DNA from 3 places in the Desulfofundulus sp. JL263-se genome. Region 3 is predicted to be linked to each of the others. Evidence: riboswitches for the same ligand, from Rfam matches in the RefSeq annotation. Region 3 holds a riboswitch; each other region holds the start of a gene.
The links. Region 3 has a riboswitch for cobalamin ahead of thiC (phosphomethylpyrimidine synthase ThiC). Riboswitches for the same ligand answer to the same signal wherever they lie in the genome.
Positions count from the first base shown of each region.

Region 1: it holds a riboswitch for cobalamin, as region 3 does, so the genes downstream of both, cobT (nicotinate-nucleotide--dimethylbenzimidazole phosphoribosyltransferase) here and thiC (phosphomethylpyrimidine synthase ThiC) in region 3, are expected to answer to the same signal.
Region 2: it holds a riboswitch for cobalamin, as region 3 does, so the genes downstream of both, ACX4JR_RS01240 (S-layer homology domain-containing protein) here and thiC (phosphomethylpyrimidine synthase ThiC) in region 3, are expected to answer to the same signal.

Region 1 covers NZ_CM149993.1:961,795-964,063, forward strand. Annotated here, with positions in the region: gene fni (type 2 isopentenyl-diphosphate Delta-isomerase) at 1-1,055, shown strand, start outside; cobalamin riboswitch at 1,109-1,315, shown strand; gene cobT (nicotinate-nucleotide--dimethylbenzimidazole phosphoribosyltransferase) at 1,407-2,269, shown strand, end outside.
Region 2 covers NZ_CM149993.1:236,892-239,160, forward strand. Annotated here, with positions in the region: gene ACX4JR_RS01235 (hypothetical protein) at 1-152, shown strand, start outside; cobalamin riboswitch at 331-619, shown strand; gene ACX4JR_RS01240 (S-layer homology domain-containing protein) at 777-2,269, shown strand, end outside.
Region 3 covers NZ_CM149993.1:841,100-843,368, reverse strand. Annotated here, with positions in the region: gene bzaB (B12 lower ligand biosynthesis ThiC-like protein BzaB) at 1-80, opposite strand, end outside; gene thiC (phosphomethylpyrimidine synthase ThiC) at 98-1,396, opposite strand; cobalamin riboswitch at 1,508-1,699, opposite strand; gene ACX4JR_RS04305 (superoxide dismutase) at 1,877-2,269, shown strand, end outside.

The DNA.
Region 1 (2,269 bases), 120 kb from region 3:
CGGTTATAATTTTACGACAAAAACGTAAAATAGAGCACGTATATTATGCCCTGGAATTGGAAGATACCGGGTCAACGGGATTTGCCGACCTTTTTTTGGTTCCCTGCGCGGTGCCGGAATTGCGGCTGGAACAGGTTGACTGCACGTGCTTGTTTCTCGGTAAAAAATTAAGGGCCCCTCTTTTAATTAATGCCATGACCGGCGGGCATCCGGATGTATTGGAGATTAATGCTGCCCTGGGTGAGGTGGCGTCCCGTACGGGAATTGCCGTTGCAGTGGGCTCCCAGCGGGCGGCCCTGGAAAATCCCGGTGTAAGGAAAACATATACGATTATGCGGGAAAAAAATCCCGGCGGAGTGGTGCTGGCGAATTTAGATGCGGGGTGCCGTCTCGAGGATGCTCTGGAAGCGGTGGAAATGGTGCAGGCGGACGGTATACAGTTATATTTGAACGTGGCCCAGGAACTCAGCATGCCCGAAGGAGACGTGGACTTCAGGGGTGTAATGGATAATATAGCCCGCCTGGTGGGCGAGTTGCCCGTGCCGGTTATAGTTAAAGAAGTGGGGTTTGGCATGAGCCGTGAGACGGTAAAGTCTTTGGCTGATATGGGGGTAAAGTACCTGGATATTGGCGGCCGCGGGGGTACAAATTTTGCCGCCATTGAAGGACGACGGCGGGGAAAGTCTGATGTCCCCCTTTTGGATTGGGGAATACCGACAGCACCGGCTTTATTGGAGGCGCTAAGCGTTTCGGGGAATGTGGAAATTATTGCTTCCGGCGGTATCCGCTCGGCAGGCGATGTGGCCAAGGCTCTGGTGGCGGGGGCCGGATTGGTGGGGATAGCGAGGCCCTTTTTGCAGATCTTGATGGAACGCGGGACTGAGGGCCTGGTAGAATATATTGAGGAAATGAAGACGGGCCTGCGGAGTATAATGATGGCGCTGGGCACAGGGCGCCTGGATATGTTGCGAACCAAACAGTTGGTTATTACAGGTATGACGGCCCAGTGGCTCATGCGGCGGGGAATAGATATAAACCGGTATGCCTGCAGGTAAAAAATTTTGAATTAAAGGAGGATTTTTCCCCAAAGGCATAGAACAAAATTTAAAAACACTTATGCCCAGCAGGTGCCCTTCGGGGAGAATAGGGAATCAGGTGAGAATCCTGAGCGGTCCCGCCACTGTAACCGGGAAGTGCCCGCCATTATGCCACTGGCGCGAGCGGGAAGGCACGAGAGTGTGCCACTGCCGTGCCGGGAAGGCGGCAGGGTGCGAAGCCCGGAAGCCAGGAGACCTGCCTGCTTGGGGATAGCCCTGCGGGAAAGGGCGCTGCAGTGGATGATGGTAAAGTCCACGGCCTTTTAAGGTCGTGGACTTTTAATTTTGTTAAAGGGGAGGCTTTAAAAAATGGAACTGCTAAATAAAACTATCCAATCCATTGTTAGTTTGGACCACGGTGCCATGGAAAAGGCAAAGGAAAGGCTGGATAACCTTATTAAACCCCCAGGTAGCCTGGGAATGCTCGAGGAATTGGCCGCAAAGATGGCCGGTATAACGGGACATCCCCGGCCAATGGTGGGAGGAAAATCAGTAATATTGATGGCCGGTGATCACGGCGTAGTGGAAGAAGGGGTAAGTGCCGCGCCCCAGGAGATTACCAGGCAGATGCTTCCCAATTTTGTCCGGGGAGTTGCCGGCATAGGGGTACTGGCCCGGCAGGCCGGGGTAAGGTTGGTTGTAGTGGACGTAGGCGTAAAGGGGCCTGTAAACATACCCGGGGTAATTTCTCGCAAAGTGAGGCCTGGTACCGGTAATATATCCAGAGGGCCGGCTATGGCCAGGGATGAGGCGGTGCAGGCTGTAGAAGTGGGAATTGAATTGGCAAAAACAGAAATCAGCCAAGGTGCAACCATTTTGGCAACCGGTGATATGGGAATTGGCAACACTACTCCCAGCAGTGCTATTTTAGCCGCCCTGGGTGGATATACTGCAGATGAGGTTACCGGCAGGGGTACACTGGTAAATGACGATGTGCTGGCCAGAAAACGTGAAGCGGTGATCAGGGCGCTGGAGGTTAACAGGCCGGATCCGGAGGATGGCCTGGATGTGTTGTCCAAAGTGGGAGGCCTTGAAATCGGCGGCTTAACCGGTGTTATCCTGGGTGCTGCCGCCTGCCGGGTTCCCGTTCTTTTAGACGGGTTTATTTCTACGGCTGCCGCCCTGGTGGCCGCGGCCATTGAGCCCAAGTGCAGGGATTACATGATTGCATC
Region 2 (2,269 bases), 600 kb from region 3:
TTGCAAATGTAAGTTCACCTTCTACAGCTGTTAACATGATGCTTAGCAGGTTTTCGGGAAGAAACCCCATAGAAATAAGTTTGCGCTGGAATATACGGTACGTGGCTGTAACCGGTTTAATGCTCAGCTTTATTGTCAGTATAATATTTTAAATTTGGGCAGGCCCGGATCTATTAGGATAAGGTGGTGTCCGGTAATGGTAAAATATCGGGAAGTTATTTTGTAGACTTAATTAACTATAGTAAGATTGGTGATAGGGAAGTTGAATATGTTGACAATATAGTAAAACTGTGTTATGTTTTCTTCAAGTTAACTAACTATTTTACAAAAAATATTATAAAAGGAACAGGTGCTTTTACCGGAAGGTAAGGCTTAAAAGGGAAGCCGGTGCAAATCCGGCGCGGTCCCCGCCACTGTGATGGGGAGAGGTTTCACATCAAGTCACTGTTTGGTCCAGCACTCAACGGTTCGCAAAGTATTGTAACGGCGTTGGTTATTTTTTGGGTAATATTCACTTACTTTGAGTAACTAAAAGTATCATTGAGTGCTGGACTGGATGGGAAGACGTGAAATCTCGATGAACCTGAGCCAGGAGACCTGCCTGTTCCGCCAAACTGCCGGCGCCTACGGGTGATGGGGAGGTGGTTGTTTTTATGCCCAGTTAGGGATTGAACCCCCGGCCTTTTTGTAGGCCGGGGTTTTTTGATAGGGGGAGATACCTTGTTAGAGGAAATACCGTGGTTTAAAAAGCAGGTTTCTAGTTGGGGGTTAGAGAAATGTTACCAAGAAAAAATGTTCTTTTAACAGTTGTAGTAATATCAATTTTTTGCTTAGTATTTGCAAATAATGTACAAGCTGCAGATATTAGTAGTTTAACTCAGGAACGAATTGATAAGGCAATAGACTACTTATACGGACAATATAATGAAAATGGAGAGAACATAAGCGAACTGGCGGCGGAAGCCCTGGCGGCAGCCGGGGAAGACCTGGACAGCAGTGGGTGGAGTAAAACGCTAAAAAAACTAATTATCGAAGATGCCAAAAAGATAGATAAAAACAGCAAGGTGGCGACAATTGGCAAGACAATACTGCTGCTGAATACGCTGGGAGATACTTCCGGTGAAAAAGAGAGACTGGCAGGGCTTTTGAAGGATCTGCAGGGGGAAGAAGGAAACTTTGGCGCGACGGTATACGAGCACGTGTGGCCGGTAATGGCGCTATCTGAGATGGGGGCTTTGGACGCAGAGCATCTGGATGTGACAAAAGCAGAAGAATGGCTGCTGGGCCAGCGGCTCAACAACGGTACCGGCGTGTGGGGATATACCTATGGAGGGACAGAATATGAAGATGTGGATGCTACGAGCTGGGCGATAAGAGCGCTGGCGGGTTTTCCGGATGCAATGGAGCAGGGTTCGGACTGCTACCGGGCCATACAGGACGGTTTAGCCTTTTTAAAGAGCAAACAAGGGACAAAAGGAGAAATAAGCAACTGGGACCCGGGAGTATCCACAGCGGAAGCGGTGCTTACCCTGCTGAAACTTGGTATAGACCCGCAGGGAGAGAACTGGACGGTAACGGATGAAGTATACGGTGAAAAAAACCTGATTACCTACCTGCTAAGTGACGAGGCACAAAATGATGACGGCAGCTTTGGGCCATATGCTAACGTGATGGGAACCTTTGCCCCACTCAAGGCGCTGGCAGCGTTCAAAGTGTCAGAATTCAATAATGGAGATTTAAATAGTGAAATAGATACAAAGATTGCCAGTGCTATTTCGTACCTATATAAAAAATTCTGCGAAGACAGAACTAACATAAGTGAACTGGCGGCGGAAGCCCTGGCGGCAGCCGGGGAAGACCTGGACAGCAGTGGGTGGAGTAAAACGCTAAAAAAACTAATTATCGAAGATGCCAAAAAGATAGATAAAAACAGCAAGGTGGCGACAATTGGCAAGACAATACTGCTGCTGAATACGCTGGGAGATACTTCCGGTGAAAAAGAGAGACTGGCAGGGCTTTTGAAGGATCTGCAGGGGGAAGAAGGAAACTTTGGCGCGACGGTATACGAGCACGTGTGGCCGGTAATGGCGCTATCTGAGATGGGGGCTTTGGACGCAGAGCATCTGGATGTGACAAAAGCAGAAGAATGGCTGCTGGGCCAGCGGCTCAACAACGGTACCGGCGTGTGGGGATATACCTATGGAGGGACAGAATATGAAGATGTGGATGCTACGAGCTGGGCGATAAGAGCGCTGGCGGGTTTTCCGGA
Region 3 (2,269 bases):
GGGTCCACGTTTTCCCGGTAGGCCACCGCTTCCATTTCGGGAGTAATTTTGCCCGCGCGGGCCGCCAGTACTTGAGTCATTTTCTCACCCCTTCTTTTTAACAGCTGTGCTTGTATGTCCCCAGGTACTCGGATACTATTTTCATGGCACAGTATTTACCGCACATGGCACAGGCCGGCGAAGATTCCTCGCTGCGATTCTTTCTTATTTCTCCCGCCCGGTGGGGGTCTATGGCCAGGGCGAGCTGTTTTTCCCAATTGAGCTCTTTTCTGGCCCTGGACAGTTCTAAATCCCATTCTGCAGCCCCCTTAAGGCCCCTGGCCAGATCCGCGGCGTGGGCGGCGATGCGGGCCGCCACCACCCCTTCGTGCACTTGCCGGGCGTCGGGGAGACCTATGTGTTCAGCTGCCGTAACATAGCAAATAAATTCAGCTCCCGCCCAGGCACTTATGGCCCCGCCGATGGCGGCGCTGATGTGGTCGTAACCGGCCGCTATGTCGGTTACCACGGGGCCGAAGACAAAATACGGCGCGCCCTTGCAAAGACTCTTCTGCAAGGTAATGGTTGCCTTAAGCTGGTTTAAAGGTACATGTCCCGGACCCTTGACCATTACCTGGACCCCGGCCTCCCGGGCACGTCTTACCAATTCTCCCAAAATTACCAGCTCGTGTACTTGCGCGCCGTCCAGGGAATCGTACAGACACCCCGGCCTCATGCCGTCGGCAAGACTGACCGTGACATCATATTTGCGGGCAATCTCCAGCACCCGGTCATAGTACTCATACAAGGGGTTTTCCCTCTGGTTATAAATCATCCAGCCTATAAGGTGAGAGCCCCCGTAACTCACCAGGGGATCTATCCGGCCTTCCCTCTTGGCGCGCTCTACAATTTCCATGGTGGTACCACAGTGAAGGGCCAGAAAATCCACACCGTCGGCGGCCTGGCGCTCAATTACCTCAAAAAGCTCGTCAACAGTCATCTTAACGGCGGAGCCGTATTTTTCACCGGCCTCGGCTATGGCCTGGTAAAGGGGCAAAGTCCCCACGGGTGTGGGAGTGGCCGCCAGCGCTTCTTTACGCATGGCATCGATATCCCTGCTTACGCTCAAGTCCATGATAGAATCCGTTCCCGCCTTTACCGCGGCCTTAATTTTTTTGACTTCGACGTCAATCCGGGCGTCCTTGCCGTACAATCCTATACTGGCACTTACCTTGGTCCGCAGGCCCGCGCCTATACCTACAGGAAAACTGCTGCTGCGCCGGGCGTTACGGGGTATGACTATTTTCCCTTCGGCAATTCCCTGTCTTATAAATTCCGGGGTAACTTTCTCCTGCCCGGCCACCCGTTCCATGACCGGTGTAATTTTCCCCTCTCTGGCGCTCTCCAATAGAGTCATTTAATTCCCTCCTTTTCCAAAATTTTCTAAAATAAAAAGCCCGCACCCTTATTGATGCGGACTTTGCCATCATCCCCACGTTTTTTCCCTTGCCGCCATATCCCCGTGGCAGCACAAGAACACTTCCAGGCAGGTCTCCTGGCTTCCGGAATAGCGCCCTGACCTCCCTTCCCAACTGCCTTGCCTTAAAGGACGACAGAAGGTGGTAATGAGGCGGACTACCGGTTACAGTGGCGGGACCGCCCGGGATTCTCACCCGGTTCCCTATTATCCCTTACGGGCACCTGGAAATGCGTGCTACTAAATTGTCAATACACATTCTATTAACTAATTTTAACATTGTCAAGGATAAAACCATCCAAACCCCGGCTTGCCATTCCCCCCTGATTCTTTAATTATTAGGAGTTATCAGGAACTTTTCCATGATAAAACCATAATATAATTACCACAGGTTTCCAATTTGAAAGGAGAATCTTAACTATGCGTGATTTGTGGGCCGTTCAATCCGTACCGCCCGGCGGCCACCAGCTGCCTCCTTTACCTTATCCCTATAATGCCCTGGAACCGGTAATAAGCGGGACCGCCCTGCGCGTCCACCATGACCGCCACCATAAATCTTATGTTGATGGCCTGAACAAGGCAGAGCTGAAGCTGACAGAAGCAAGGCGGAAAAGGGATTTTTCCCTGATTAAACACTGGGAAAGGGAACTGGCCTTTTACGGCTCGGGGCACATACTGCACAGCGTTTTTTGGACCATAATGACACCGAGGGGTACCGGGCAGCCCGGCCCTGAAACGTGGCGGCAGATTAACAACTATTTTGGTGGTTTTTTCACTTTCCAAGAACAATTTGCTGCCGCAGCCACAGACGTG